Regions from separate parts of the Pantoea vagans genome, predicted to be linked through region 1. Evidence: predicted binding sites of a transcription regulator. Region 1 holds the regulator's gene; each other region holds the start of a gene.
What was found. The regulator CRP, encoded in region 1, controls carbon source genes, mostly activating them, when cyclic AMP is high. The targets are predictions, from matches to a motif close to ATGTGANNNNNNTCACAT.
Positions count from the first base shown of each region.

Region 2: the regulator CRP is predicted to act here: its motif matches at 2,548-2,565, upstream of LK04_RS05250 (YfcZ/YiiS family protein).
Region 3: the regulator CRP is predicted to act here: its motif matches at 1,345-1,362, upstream of LK04_RS15020 (CdaR family transcriptional regulator).

Region 1 is NZ_CP011427.1:160,922-165,606, reverse strand. It holds gene LK04_RS00735 (phosphoribulokinase) at 1-577, shown strand, start outside; gene LK04_RS00730 (OsmC family protein) at 651-1,055, opposite strand; gene crp (cAMP-activated global transcriptional regulator CRP) at 1,344-1,976, shown strand; gene LK04_RS00720 (YccS/YhfK family putative transporter) at 2,035-4,110, shown strand; gene argD (bifunctional acetylornithine/succinyldiaminopimelate transaminase) at 4,111-4,685, opposite strand, start outside.
Region 2 is NZ_CP011427.1:1,114,336-1,119,020, forward strand. It holds gene LK04_RS05240 (LysR family transcriptional regulator) at 75-971, shown strand; gene fadL (long-chain fatty acid transporter FadL) at 1,016-2,299, opposite strand; gene LK04_RS05250 (YfcZ/YiiS family protein) at 2,658-2,954, shown strand; gene fadI (acetyl-CoA C-acyltransferase FadI) at 3,174-4,484, shown strand; gene fadJ (fatty acid oxidation complex subunit alpha FadJ) at 4,484-4,685, shown strand, end outside.
Region 3 is NZ_CP011427.1:3,203,822-3,208,506, reverse strand. It holds gene degP (serine endoprotease DegP) at 1-1,224, shown strand, start outside; gene LK04_RS15020 (CdaR family transcriptional regulator) at 1,459-2,616, shown strand; partial or broken gene LK04_RS15015 (alginate lyase family protein) at 2,643-3,898, shown strand; gene LK04_RS15010 (FadR/GntR family transcriptional regulator) at 3,895-4,608, opposite strand.

The sequences.
Region 1 (4,685 bases):
GCACACCTATGATGAAGCGGTGCCGTGGAATCAGGTGCCGGGCACCTTTACGCCGTGGCAGCCGCTGCCGGACAACACCGATGTGCTGTTCTATGAAGGGTTACACGGCGGTGTGGTGACCCAACCGCACAACGTGGCAGAGCATGTGGATCTGCTGGTGGGTGTGGTGCCGATTGTGAACCTGGAGTGGATTCAAAAGCTGGTGCGCGACACCAGCGAACGTGGGCATTCTCGTGAAGCGGTGATGGATTCCGTGGTGCGTTCGATGGAGGACTATATCAACTACATCACGCCGCAGTTCTCTCGCACCCACATCAACTTCCAGCGCGTGCCGACCGTGGATACCTCCAACCCGTTTGCCGCACGTGAGATCCCTTCGCTCGACGAAAGTTTTGTGGTGATCCATTTCCGTGGTCTGGAGGGGATTGCCTACCCTTACCTGCTGGCAATGATTCAGGGCTCGTTCATTTCACACATGAATACGCTGGTGGTGCCGGGGGGCAAAATGGGGCTGGCGATGGAATTGATCATGACACCGCTGGTGCAACGGCTGATAGAAGGTAAACGGATTGAATAATCCAGAATTTCTGTAGCGGCACGATGTATGGCGTGCATCACACCGCGCGATAAATCGCGCCGCTACAGTAGAATTACAGCTCTACCACTTCATAGCTGTGGGTGATTTCCACGCCTTTGCCCAGCATGATCGCTACTGAACAGTACTTCTCAGCGGAGAGATCAACCGCGCGGGCCACGGCTTTATCACTCAACGCTTTGCCGCTGACAATAAAATGCAGGTTGATGTGGGTAAAAATACGTGGCGCTTCTTCACGGCGTTCAGAGGTGAGCTTCACCTCGCAATCGGCCACATCATTACGGCCCTTTTGCAGGATAGACACCACGTCAATCGCGCTACAGCCGCCCGCCGCCATCAGAACCATCTCCATTGGACTCGGCGCTTTATCCCCTGAATTACCGTCCATTAATACCTGATGGCCAGATGAGGATTCTCCGAGAAAGGTTAACCCCTCCACCCATTTCACTCGTGCCTGCATTATTCTTTCTCCTGAAGTGGCTATTTTGCCGCCAGAGTACGCTTTCAGTTGATAAACAGCAATCCAGACTCTTCCGCCTGTTGCTGAAGCGAGACAACAGAAGACAGCTTGCAAAAGCTGTGCTACAAACAGTGCTGAAAATATTTTCGTCGTAACAGACGAAGGCGGGAAGAATCAAAAGCGTAGCTTAAGAATCACCCGGAAATAAAACGCTCGACGATTACACCGCCTGACAGGGAAAACTGCCCCCTGTGCTTTGGGCACGATTACAATAGAGGATAATAGCGAATGGTTCTCGGCAAACCGCAAACAGACCCTACACTCGAATGGTTCCTGTCCCATTGCCATATTCACAAATATCCGTCAAAGAGCACGCTCATCCATCAGGGTGAGAAAGCGGAAACGCTGTACTACATCGTGAAAGGTTCCGTTGCGGTTCTGATCAAAGATGAAGAAGGCAAAGAGATGATCCTCTCCTACCTCAATCAGGGAGATTTCATCGGCGAACTCGGCCTGTTTGAAGAAGGTCAGGAACGTAGTGCCTGGGTACGTGCCAAAACTGCCTGCGAAGTGGCTGAAATTTCCTACAAAAAATTCCGTCAGCTGATTCAGGTAAACCCGGATATTTTGATGCGACTCTCGTCGCAAATGGCGCGTCGTCTGCAAATCACCTCCGAGAAAGTGGGCAACCTTGCCTTCCTCGATGTGACGGGCCGTATCGCGCAAACACTGCTTAATCTGGCCAAACAGCCAGATGCGATGACTCACCCAGACGGGATGCAGATTAAAATCACCCGTCAGGAGATTGGTCAGATCGTGGGTTGCTCACGCGAAACCGTGGGGCGCATCCTGAAAATGCTGGAAGATCAGAACCTGATCTCCGCACACGGTAAAACCATCGTCGTTTACGGCACCCGCTAATTTCTTATCACCCACGGCGTGATGGCAACATCGCGCCGTTTTTGTTTGCGATGAGCTGATGTGGCGCCGAATCATCTATCATCCTGAGGTCAACTACGCCCTGCGGCAAACGCTGGTGCTGTGCCTGCCTGTGGCACTTGGCTGGCTGTTTGGCGATCTGCAAAAAGGCCTGTTGTTCTCATTAGTGCCTGCCTGCTGCAACATGGCCGGTCTGGATACCCCGCATAAACGCTTCTTCAAACGTCTGATTGTCGGCGGTTCGCTGTTTGCCATCGGCAGTTTTTCGATCCAGTTGCTCACGGATTATCAGATTCCGCTGCCGCTCATTCTGTTTGTGCTGCCGCTGCTGATTGGTGTCACCGGCGAAATCAGCCCGTTGCATGGCCGCTTGCTGCCAGCCACCCTGATCGCCGCCATCTTTAGCCTCAGCCTGGTTGGAAGGATGCCGGTCTGGGTGCCGCCGCTGCTGTATATCGGCGGTACGTTCTGGTACGGCCTGTTTAACTGGTTTTGGTTCTGGCTGTGGAAAGAGCAGCCGATGCGTGAAACCCTGAGCCTGCTGTATCGCGAACTGGCAGATTACTGTGATGCGAAATACACGCTGCTGACGCAACTCACCGATCCTGAAAAAGCGTTACCGCCGCTACTGGCACGCCAGCAAAAAGCCGTCGATCTGATCACCACCTGTTATCAGCAGATGCATATGCTCTCGGCCAGCCGCGATAACAGCCATAAGCGTCTGACGCGAGCGTTTCAGGTGGCGTTGGATTTACAGGAACACATTTCGGTGAGCCTGCATCAGCCGGAAGAGGTGCAAAAGCTGGTCGAGCAGAGCCACGCTGAGGCGGTGATCCGTTGGAATGCGAAAACCATCTCCGCGCGCCTGCGCATCCTCGCCGATGCGATTCTCTATCATCAGTTGCCGGAGCGCTTCCATATGGAGAAGCCACTCGGGGCGCTGGAAAAAATCGCGCGCCAGCACCCAGATAATCCGGTCGGCAACTTCTGTTACTACCACTTCAGCCGTATCGCACGCGTCTTACGCACGCAGAAGCCGTTGTACACGCGTGACCTGATGGCGGATCGTCAGCGCCGTCTGCCGTTCTTCCCCGCGTTGCGCAGCTATCTGTCATTGAAATCTGCCGCTTTACGCACCGCCGCACGCATCTCGGTGATGCTAATGTTCGGCAGCGCAGTCGCGCTGTTCTTCAACATTCCTAAGCCCTACTGGATTCTGATGACCATCATGTTTGTCAGTCAGAATGGCTACAGCGCCACGCGGGTGCGCATTCAGCACCGTGCGCTCGGCACCTTTGCCGGCTTGCTGATTGCGGCAGCCTCACTGCGACTGGCCGTACCCGAATCGGTCACCTTACTGTTTATGCTGGCCATCACCCTCGCCAGCTATCTGGTGACGCGCAAATATTATGGCTGGTCGATGATTGGCTTCACCGTTACCGCCGTGTATTCGTTACAGCTGCTGTCGCTCAATGGCGCACAGTTCTTATTGCCGCGCATGATGGATACGCTGATGGGCTGTCTGATTGCGTTTGCAGGCATGATCTGGCTGTGGCCGCAGTGGCAGAGCGGATTGCTGCGCAGCAACGCCCATGATGCGCTGGAAGCCTATCAGGAAGCGTTACGAATGCTGTTGGGGCCTGAACAATCGCCGGAAAAGCTGGCGTACCAGCGCATGAAGGTCAATCAGGCGCACAATGCGCTGTTCAACTCGCTTAACCAGGCATCAAGCGAACCGGGCTTCAACGCGCAGTACCTGAAAGATATGCGCATGTGGGTAACACACAGTCAGTTTATCGTCGAGCATCTCAACGCCATGACGATTCTGGCGCGTGAGCACACCATGCTGACGCCGAAACTGGCGGAGCGTTATCTGCAATCCTGTGAAATTGCGTTGCAACGCTGTCAGCAGCGGCTGGCATACGATGGACCAGGCAATGACAGCAACATTCTGGAAGCGCCGGAGAATCTGAATGAGGGGCCGGTGACGATTGTGGAACAGCATGTGAAGCGCATCTTGCAACACCTGAACGTGATGCACACTATCTCTTCACTGGCATGGAGCCAGCGACCGCATCATGGTCGCTGGCTCAAAGTATTACGGCCAAAAAGTTAATTACGCCACCAGCACCTTCTCAATGGCTTTGGCGAAACGCGCCATGCCTTCTGCGATATCGGTTGGCTCGATCACCAGCGAAGGCACAAAACGAATCACGTCGGTGCCCGCCGTCAGCACCATCAATCCTTCTGCGGCTGATGCATTGAGGATGTCGCGTGCTTTGCTGGCGTACTGCGGTTTCAACGCCGCACCAATCAGTAAACCTTTGCCGCGAATCTCACTGAACAGTTCAAATTGACTGTTGATGGCCTGCAGACCTTCCACGAACTGCTGGCGACGCGCTTCCACGCCATTCAGCACTTCTGGTGTATTGATAATATCTAGCGCGGTTTCGGCAATCGCACAGGCCAGCGGGTTACCGCCGTAAGTGGTGCCGTGCACGCCTGGTGCCATCACGGAGGCAATTTCGTTGGTGGTCAACATCGCACTCACCGGGAAACCGCCGCCCAGCGCTTTTGCACTGGTGATGATGTCGGGTTTGATGCCGTAATGCTCGTAAGCAAACAGCTTGCCGCTACGCCCCATGCCGCTTTGCACTTCATCCAACACCAACAGCGCTTTATGCTCATCAC
Region 2 (4,685 bases), 950 kb from region 1:
GGCAGGTTATTGCGGATATAAATGATGATAAATAGGGTTAACATCTACACTTTGCGGACATAAGGTTAATTATCATGGACAGTCTTACAGCGTTAACTTCTTTTATACGTACTGCTGAAACATTGAGCTTTGTTCAGGCGGCACAACTGCTGGGGATTTCTGCTTCTGCGGTGGGTAAGAATGTGGCCCGGCTTGAGCAGCAACTCGGTGTAAGGCTGTTAAATCGCAGCACACGCAGCGTCAGCCTGACGGTTGAAGGGGCGCTGCTACTGGCGCGTTCGCGCCCGATTCTGGAACAGTTACGTGATGTTGAAGCAGAAATCACGCAAGCCGTCGCCCATCCCAGCGGCAAGTTACATGTTTCATTACCCGTGGTGGGATACCGGCTGATCACGCCACTTCTTCCGTTATTCAGCCAGCTCTATCCCGATATAGAATTAGATTTTGATTTCAGTGACCGGCTGGTCAATGTGATTGATGAGGGTTTTGATGTCGCGATTCGTAGCGGTGAGATGCAGGACTCACGCCTGCAGGCGCGTGCACTGGGGCCCTTTCGTTTTGTGCTTTGCGCCAGCCCCGCTTATCTGGCGTTACAGGGCACTCCCTCCTGTAGCGATGAATTAGTCGATCATCACTGCATTCTGTTCCGCTTTCCGGCGACAGGTCTGATTCAAAACTGGGAGTTGGCGGATCTCCGTGTGACGGGTGATTTCCATCCTGCACACACCCTGACGGTGAACAATATCGAAGCGATGGTGCAGAGCACGTTTGCGGGCATGGGCATTAGCTATGTGCCGGATTTTGTGGTGGGGGATTTGCTGGCGCAGGGTACATTAGTGGAAGTGTTGCCAGGCAACTGTATTCGCGAAAGCGGTTTTTCGGCGATTTGGCCCGGACGCTATTTGTCACCCCGCGTGCGCTGCTTTATCGACTTTTTAGCGGAACATTGGCCGGTAGCGCGCCGTCAATAAAAACGGCGACATCACTGTCGCCGTAGTTCATAGCGATGCTGGTTTTAGAACTTGTAGTTAAAGTTCGCGCCGTACAGCCATGCGGTACCATCGGAATTAAAGGTGTAGTTACCTTCTTTGATGGTGACTTTTTGGCCGTGCATGTATGAGACACCAACGTCAACTGACGCATCTTCGTTAAATGCGTAAGAAGCACCTGCACTCAGCCACAGGCGATCCTGATCCGGGATCGAGATAGAACGCTTGTCAGCCGGTACTGGGCTGTCATCAAAGGCGATACCGGTACGGAAGGTCCAGTTGTCGTCATAGAAATAGGAAGTACCCAGCGCGATGCGGTAAGCATCATGGAAGCCTTCATCTTTATAGAACAAGGTCTGTCCGTTGCTGCCGGTGGCTTTCAGCTCCTGGAACTGGCTCCAGCTGGTATAGGTCAGGCTGTAGTGAACGGCCCACTGAGGCGCGACTTTGTTGTAACCTGACAGCTCCCACATTTCCGGCAGGTTCAGGGTTAATGAACCCGGAATAGTTGAACCGCCCGTACCATACGGCAGACCCAGCAACTGTGCCTGCGGCAGTGAGTTCACGTAAGTCGGCAGGTTGCTGCGATAGTTGCCGTCAAAGTCGATTTTGACTTCTGAACGATAGGTGAAGCCATAACGATTATTTTTGTCCACTTCATACAGGATGCCGGCATTCCAGCCGTAACCCCATTTGTTGCCGTTCAGATGCGCAATCTGCGTATTGGCAGGAATGCCGAGTGCGGCACCGGATTCTCCCGCGTAACGCTCGATTTTTGCTTTGGCATAGACTGCATCAAAACCGACACCGAAGCTGAAGTGCTCGTTCAAACGGTAAGCGGTGCTGATATTAAAATTACCGGTCTGCAAATCGGTTTTGCCGCCGTAACCGCCCGCGGTATAGCCATCATTGAATTCGGTGGCAAGACCGTAATTGGAGGTGACAGATGCGCCTACCCACCACTGATCATTGATCGGGTGAACATAGTGAATATTGGGCACCCACTGATTTGGGGCAATATTTTTAGCATCAAGGCTGCGGCCAGAAGGGCTGGTACCCGTAATATTGACGTCAGGATCGATATAAACAGCACCGATGGAGAACGAAGGACGATCCATCAATGCCATGGTCGCGGGGTTGCGACTGGCGGATGCGGCGGTATCGCCCATCGCACCTTCACCCGAATATGCACGACCTAAACCAATTGCTGAGAATTCATTAAGTTGAAAGCCTGCGGCGTAAACATGGGAAGAGACGAGCGCCACTGCAGCTGCCACAGCTGACTTTGCAAACAGGTTCTTATGGTTCATGACCACAACCTCATCTAGATTTATTATTAAACGTTGTTACGTCGCGTAACAAAGGACGGCGGATTGTAGGGACTGACGACAAAGACACATATCAGACCAGTGCGACGAGTATAGGTCCGACCTGTGTATTTGTTGCAATATTGTTTTTTAAATATTTCCAATTTGATCGACAAAATCAGATCTGCTTAACAAAATCTTGTCGATGCCTCTCCAGCATAGCGGTCAAATTTGTTTTGGATCAATTTTTAGTGTGATATTCGTCACTTAGCTGCTGAGAGATAGATGCCAGGGCGCGTGGAGCGTACACTTTGCGATAGAAAATGATCCGATTGTGTCGATTTATCGTCAGGAGAGAGCAATGACTGATGCCATTAAAAAATGCAGTGCTAACGAAACCGCAGCCTGTTGCTGTGTCGATGTGGGCACCGTGATGGACAATACCGATTGCACGGCCAGTTGGTCGGGCGTGTTTGCAGACCGCCATGCGGCGGAGGCGATGCTGACGCACCTGAGCGATAAAGCTCGTCAGGTTGAGTCCGAACCTTGTGATATTCGCGCAGACTTTGTTGAAGAAGCGGCTGCTGTTCGTCTCAATATCGATTTCACCTTTGCCTGCCAGGCCGAGACGCTGATTTTCCAGCTCGGCTTACGTTAATCCTGCGGCTGCCGGAAGCCCTCTCGGCAGCGTTATACCCTTCATACTTCAAGTCCCCATGAGGGGAGTCGAATTATTTTGGGTATATTTCTTTTTCGTGTCTTCCCTCGCACTTTTTTTCTTCTGTTATTGGCGACTTAGCAGCACCTGGTTAACACTGATGATCAGGTCAGACCTGTTTGGCAATGATGCTACGGTCGTAAATTACAGGTGAGTGCAATGAGCAAAGCGCAGCCGCTGCTGACGCGTCAGGGCGAACGTATCGCCATAACCCACGGATTACGGACACCTTTTGCTCGCCAGGCGAGTGACTTTCATGGCATCCCAGCACTTGAGCTGGGGCGCATGGTGGTGTCTGAACTCATGGCGCGTAGCGAATTACCGGTCGAGGTAATCGACCAACTGGTATTTGGTCAGGTGGTACAGATGCCGGAAGCGCCAAACATTGCGCGTGAGATCGTGCTGAGTAGCGGGTTGAGTGTGCACACCGATGCTTACAGCGTTAGCCGGGCTTGCGCCACCAGTTTTCAGGCCGTGGCCAATGTGGCTGAAAGTTTAATGGCGGGCACCATCAATGCCGGGATTGCAGGTGGAGCCGATTCATCCTCCGTTTTGCCGATAGGGGTCAGTAAGACGCTGGCGCGTGCGCTGGTGGATCTCAATAAGGCCCGCACCTTTAGCAAGAAGCTGCAAATCTTACGTCGTCTGCGCCCACGCGACCTCTTACCGGTGCCACCGGCCGTTGCGGAGTATTCCACCGGTTTGCGCATGGGTGACACCGCCGAGCAGATGGCGAAAACCCATGGCATTACCCGTGAACAACAAGATGCCCTTGCACTGCGTTCTCATCAGCATGCGGCCCGCGCCTGGCAATCTGGCGTACTGGCGCAAGAAGTGATGCCCGCTTTTGTGCCCCCTTGGAAAGCCCCGATCGAACAGGATAACAACATCCGTTTCAACGCCAGTGCCAGTGATTACGCCAAACTGCGTCCAGCCTTTGATCGTCGCCATGGTACGGTGACCGCCGCCAACAGCACGCCACTGACCGATGGCGCAGCCGCGGTGATTTTAATGCGTGAAGGCCGCGCGCGTGAGTTGGGTATTCCGCCATTGGGCTATTTGCGCAGCTATGCCTTCACCGCCATTGATGTCTGGCAAGACATGCTGCTGGGTCCTGCCTATGCGTCCCCGCTGGCGCTGGAGCGAGCAGGCATCACCCTCAACGATTTGACGCTGATTGATATGCACGAAGCTTTTGCCGCGCAAACGCTCGCTAATCTGAAAATGTTCCGCGATGAACGCTTTGCCCGCGAGGTGCTGAATCGACCGCATGCCTTGGGTGAAGTCAATGAAGAACGATTCAACGTGCTGGGGGGATCGATTGCCTATGGTCATCCATTTGCTGCCACGGGCGCACGTATGATCACCCAAACGCTGCAAGAGCTAAGGCGTCGCGGCGGCGGGTTGGGGTTGGTGACCGCCTGCGCGGCGGGCGGATTAGGTACCGCGATGGTTCTGGAGGCTGAATAATGAGCGAGTCCGCTTTCCATTTACATATGCGCCTCGACCATGTTGGGGTGATCACCATCGATGTGCCGGGCGAAAAGATGAATACGCTCAAGGCCGAGTTTGTCCCGCAAATTAAAGCCGTGCTGGCAGAGGCGCGCAGTAATCCGCAGCTGGCGGGCCTGGTGCTGATTTCCGGTAAAAGCGATAACTTTGTGGCGGGTG
Region 3 (4,685 bases), 1.3 Mb from region 1:
GGTGATAATTCGCCATTCTGCCAGGACGGTTCGCCATTCCAAAGCTCGCCAATGTGCCAGGGCGGCGGTGATGGCAGCCAGGGTGGTGGTGACGGCGGAGCCAATACGCAGCAGCAGAAATTCCGTGCGCTGGGTTCGGGCGTAGTCATCAACGCGGATAAAGGCTATGTGGTGACCAACAACCACGTAGTCGACAACGCCACCAAAATTCAGGTGCAGTTGAGTGATGGTCGTCGTTATGACGCCAAAGTGATTGGTAAAGATCCGCAATCGGATATCGCACTGATCCAGCTGCAGGATGCCAAGAATCTGACCGCCATTAAGATCGCCGATTCTGACGATCTGCGCGTAGGCGATTACACCGTGGCGATCGGTAACCCTTACGGACTCGGTGAAACGGTCACCTCCGGCATCGTGTCGGCATTGGGCCGTAGCGGCTTGAACGTCGAAAATTATGAAAACTTTATCCAGACCGATGCAGCGATCAACCGCGGTAACTCCGGTGGCGCGCTGGTGAATCTGAACGGTGAATTGATCGGGATTAACACCGCGATCCTCGCACCGGATGGCGGTAACATCGGTATCGGCTTCGCGATCCCAAGTGCGATGGTGAAAAACCTCACCGCACAGATGATCGAGTACGGCCAGGTGAAACGCGGTGAACTGGGTATCATGGGCACCGAGCTGAACTCCGAACTGGCGAAAGCGATGAAAGTCGATGCGCAGCGCGGTGCTTTCGTCAGCCAGGTGTTGCCAAACTCTGCGGCAGCAAAAGCGGGTGTGAAAGCCGGTGATGTTGTGGTGTCGATGAATGGTAAACCGTTGACCAGCTTTGCGGCGCTGCGTGCCGAAGTCGGTTCACTGCCAGTGGGAACCAAACTGCAACTGGGCCTGCTGCGTGATGGCAAACCCGTGAATATCACGGTAGAACTCCAGCAGAGCTCGCAGGAAAAAGTGCAGTCGGCCACCATTTACACCGGTATTGAAGGTGCCGACCTGAGCAATGTCGATAGCAATGGTCAGAAGGGCGTGCGAGTCGATAACGTGAAGGCGGGCAGTGCGGCGGCGCGAATTGGTCTGAAGAAAGGTGACGTGATCATGGGCGTCAACCAGCAGGCCATCGCGAACCTCGGTGAACTGCGCAAAATCCTCGATACCAAGCCATCCGTGCTGGCATTGAACGTGCAGCGCGGCGACAGCAGCCTTTATCTGCTGATGCAGTAAGGTTTTACGTTGTTAATCACAGGCGAGCTTCGGCTCGCCTTTTTTCGTTATGATCCCGCCCCGCGGTTAGCATTAGTACCACGATGCTTTGTATCAAATTGTGCAGATGTCCGTGTCGCAATGTGACGCTCGCCTCAATTCCCGCATTATCCATCCGGCTATGTGCAGTTGCACAATGTCAGGCGTGGTGGGGATGCGTATTCTGTCAGTTCCTCTTTATCTATGGAGCTATTGATGGCCACCTATCATCTCGATGCGCGACTGGCTCAGGATATTGTTGCCCGCACCATGCAAATTATTGACAGCAATGTCAATGTGATGGACGCGCGCGGCCGCATTATTGGCAGCGGCGATCGCGAGCGTATTGGCGAATTGCACGAAGGTGCGCTGCTGGTGCTATCACAGGGAAGGGTGGTGGACATCGACGAAGCCGTGGCTAAACATCTGCACGGCGTGCGGCCGGGTATTAATCTGCCTCTGCGTATCGATGGCGGCATTGTCGGCGTGATTGGTTTGACCGGGCAACCCGCGGCGCTACGTCACTACGGTGAACTGGTGTGTATGACGGCAGAAATGATGCTGGAACAAGCGCGATTGCTGCATATGCTGGCGCAAGATAGCCGCCTGCGTGAGGAGTTAGTGCTCAACCTGATTCGCAGTGAGACGCTCTCGCCCGCGTTAAACGAGTGGGCGCAGCGTTTGGGGATCGATCTCAATCAACCGCGCGTGGTGGCGGTGGTGGAAGTGGACAGCGGCCAACTCGGCGTTGATAGTGCGATGTCTGAATTGCAGCAGTTGCAAACGCTGCTCACCACGCCCGATCGTGACAATCTCATTGCCATCGTCTCACTCACCGAGATGGTGGTGCTGAAACCGGCTCTAAATGCGCATGGGCGTTACGATCAGGACGATCATCGGCGGCGTGTCGACCAACTGCTGCAACGTATGAAAGAGAGCGGCCAGGTGCGGATGCGCATCGCGCTGGGTAATTTTTTCACTGGTCCTGGCAGCATCGCACGATCCTACCGCACCGCGCGCACCACCATGATGGTGGGCAAGCAGCGTATGCCGGAACAGCGCAGCTTTTTCTATCAGGATTTGGTATTACCCGTGTTGTTGGATAGTTTACGTGGCGGATGGCAAGCTAACGAACTGGCGCGGCCGCTGGCGAAGCTGAAAACCAATGACAACAATGGATTGCTGCGCCGCACCCTGGTGGCGTGGTTCAACCATAATGTGCAACCCAGTGCCACTGCGCGGGCGCTGTTTATTCATCGCAACACGCTGGAATATCGCCTCAACCGTATTTCCGAGCTGACCGGGTTGAATCTGGGTAATTTCGACGATCGTTTATTGCTGTACGTTGCATTGCAACTGGATGAGCAAAGTTAAGTAATAGCAGCGGTTGGGAGAGGGTGATGCATGCATTGATGTCGCGGACGCTTTGGTTACTGCTGGGTTTGACGATCGCGGTGTCTTGCCGGGCACAGACGCCGGTGCTGGCATTCTTATCAGGCGAGCAGCTGCAGCAGGCGCGAGATGCACTGCACAGCAAAAGCGCGGCTCCTCAGACTTTCGCCGCGTGGCAGCAGTTGCAGCACGCGGCCGACCGCGCCCTGCACCAGCCAAACCCGTCCGTTACGCAAAAAGGGATGTTGCCGCCCAGCGGATCGCGACATGATTATCTCAGCCTGAGTGCTTACTGGTGGCCGGATAAGGCGAAGGAGGCGGGCTTACCGTGGATTCGCCATGACGGAGAGGTGAATCCTGCCAGTAAAAACGATCAAAGCGATGGTGTGCGTCTGGCGCGCTTTACTGCCGATCTGCAGACCCTCACCCTGGCCTGGTATTTTTCCGGTGAAACACGCTATGCGGCAAAAGCCCAATCCATGGCGCGGACATGGTTTATCGATCCTGCAACCCGCATGAACCCCAACCTCAATTATGCGCAGGGTGTGCCGGGCAAAGCGCAAGGCAGGCACACCGGCGTGCTGGATGGGCGCTATTTCGCCACGCGCGTGGTGGATGCGCTGTTGCTGCTGCAAGATTCCCCCGGCTGGCGAGCGCAGGATCAGGCCGCACTGCACGCCTGGTTTCGTGATTATCTGCACTGGCTGCAGCACAGCAAACTGGCACAGGGCGAACGCGATGCGCCCAACAATCACGGAAGTTGGTACGCTGCGCAGGTCGCCGGTATTGCCTGGTATTTGCAGCAGCCTGAGGTGATTAAGCAGATGGCTGCACTGACACGGCAAAAAATTGATGGGCAGATCCGTGCGGACGGCACCCAGCCATTTGAACTGGCGCGCACGCGCTCTTTCCATTACAGCTATTTCAATCTGCAAGCGTTGACCAGTGTGGCGCAGCTGGTGCAGCGAAGTGGGGCGGGAGATTTGTGGCATTACCATCAGCAGGGCGGTTCACTGATCGATGCACTGGATTACATGGCACCCTACAGCGATGACCGTAAACCCTGGCCGTGGAAAAATCGTGACCGGGTGAGCGTCAGGATGATTCCGCTGTTGTCGCTGGCGGATAACAGTCTGAAGAGCCATCGTTACCAACGCTGGATCGACCACGCAAGCTGGTCGCTTCCCGAAACATCCACTTCAAGGGTGCGGTGATGCAGGCGCAGCGTGACACCTGGCTATTGTCGTTGCCGCGGCAGCCTTAAGAGGTGGGCGTGCGTGGGCTGTGAAGCATTAAAACGGTGGACGCCTGCTGGGCGGCATCAGCATCACCCATCATGATCGCCTCATAGATTTTGCGGTGCTCGTCGAGAAAGATCTCTTGTGCGCTGGTCGGCCAGGTGAAGAAACATTTAAAGGTGGTCGCCAGCAAATTGCCGAACGGCGTAAAGAAGCAGTTATCCGTGGCGTGGAAAATAAGACGATGAAAGGCACTGTCTGCTTCCAGCCAGCGCACCAGGTCAAAAGGTTGGGCGGCGCAAACCGCGCTCATTTCGCGGAACAAATGCGATAACTCAACACGTTGATCATGCGTAGCGTGCAGGGCGGCCAGCCGCGTTGCCTGCGGTTCGATAACCTGGCGAAATGCCAAAAATTGCTGATACATCTCTTCCGTCGATTCAATCCCTTCCATCCACTCCAGCAACTGCACATCGAGTAAATTCCAATGGGCGCGCTCACGCACACGCGTGCCGAGTTTGGGGCGAGATTCCAGTAAACCTTTGGACGAGAGCAGTTTAAGTGCTTCACGCAGCGCAGTGCGGCTAACGCCAAACCGACCGCATAACTCGACTTCGCTGGGAAGGACATCACCGACTTTCAGTGTTCCAGACAAGATTTTGCGCGCGAGGTCACTGGCAATATGGATATCAAGGCCGCGTTGGCCGGAGGTGATAGCTGCAAATTGCATTGTCATAGTCATACCGGAAGTCAGACATAGACCAATAGTAACCAGGCATCAGGGATTCAGAAAGCGCGGGGAGACTAAGAAGA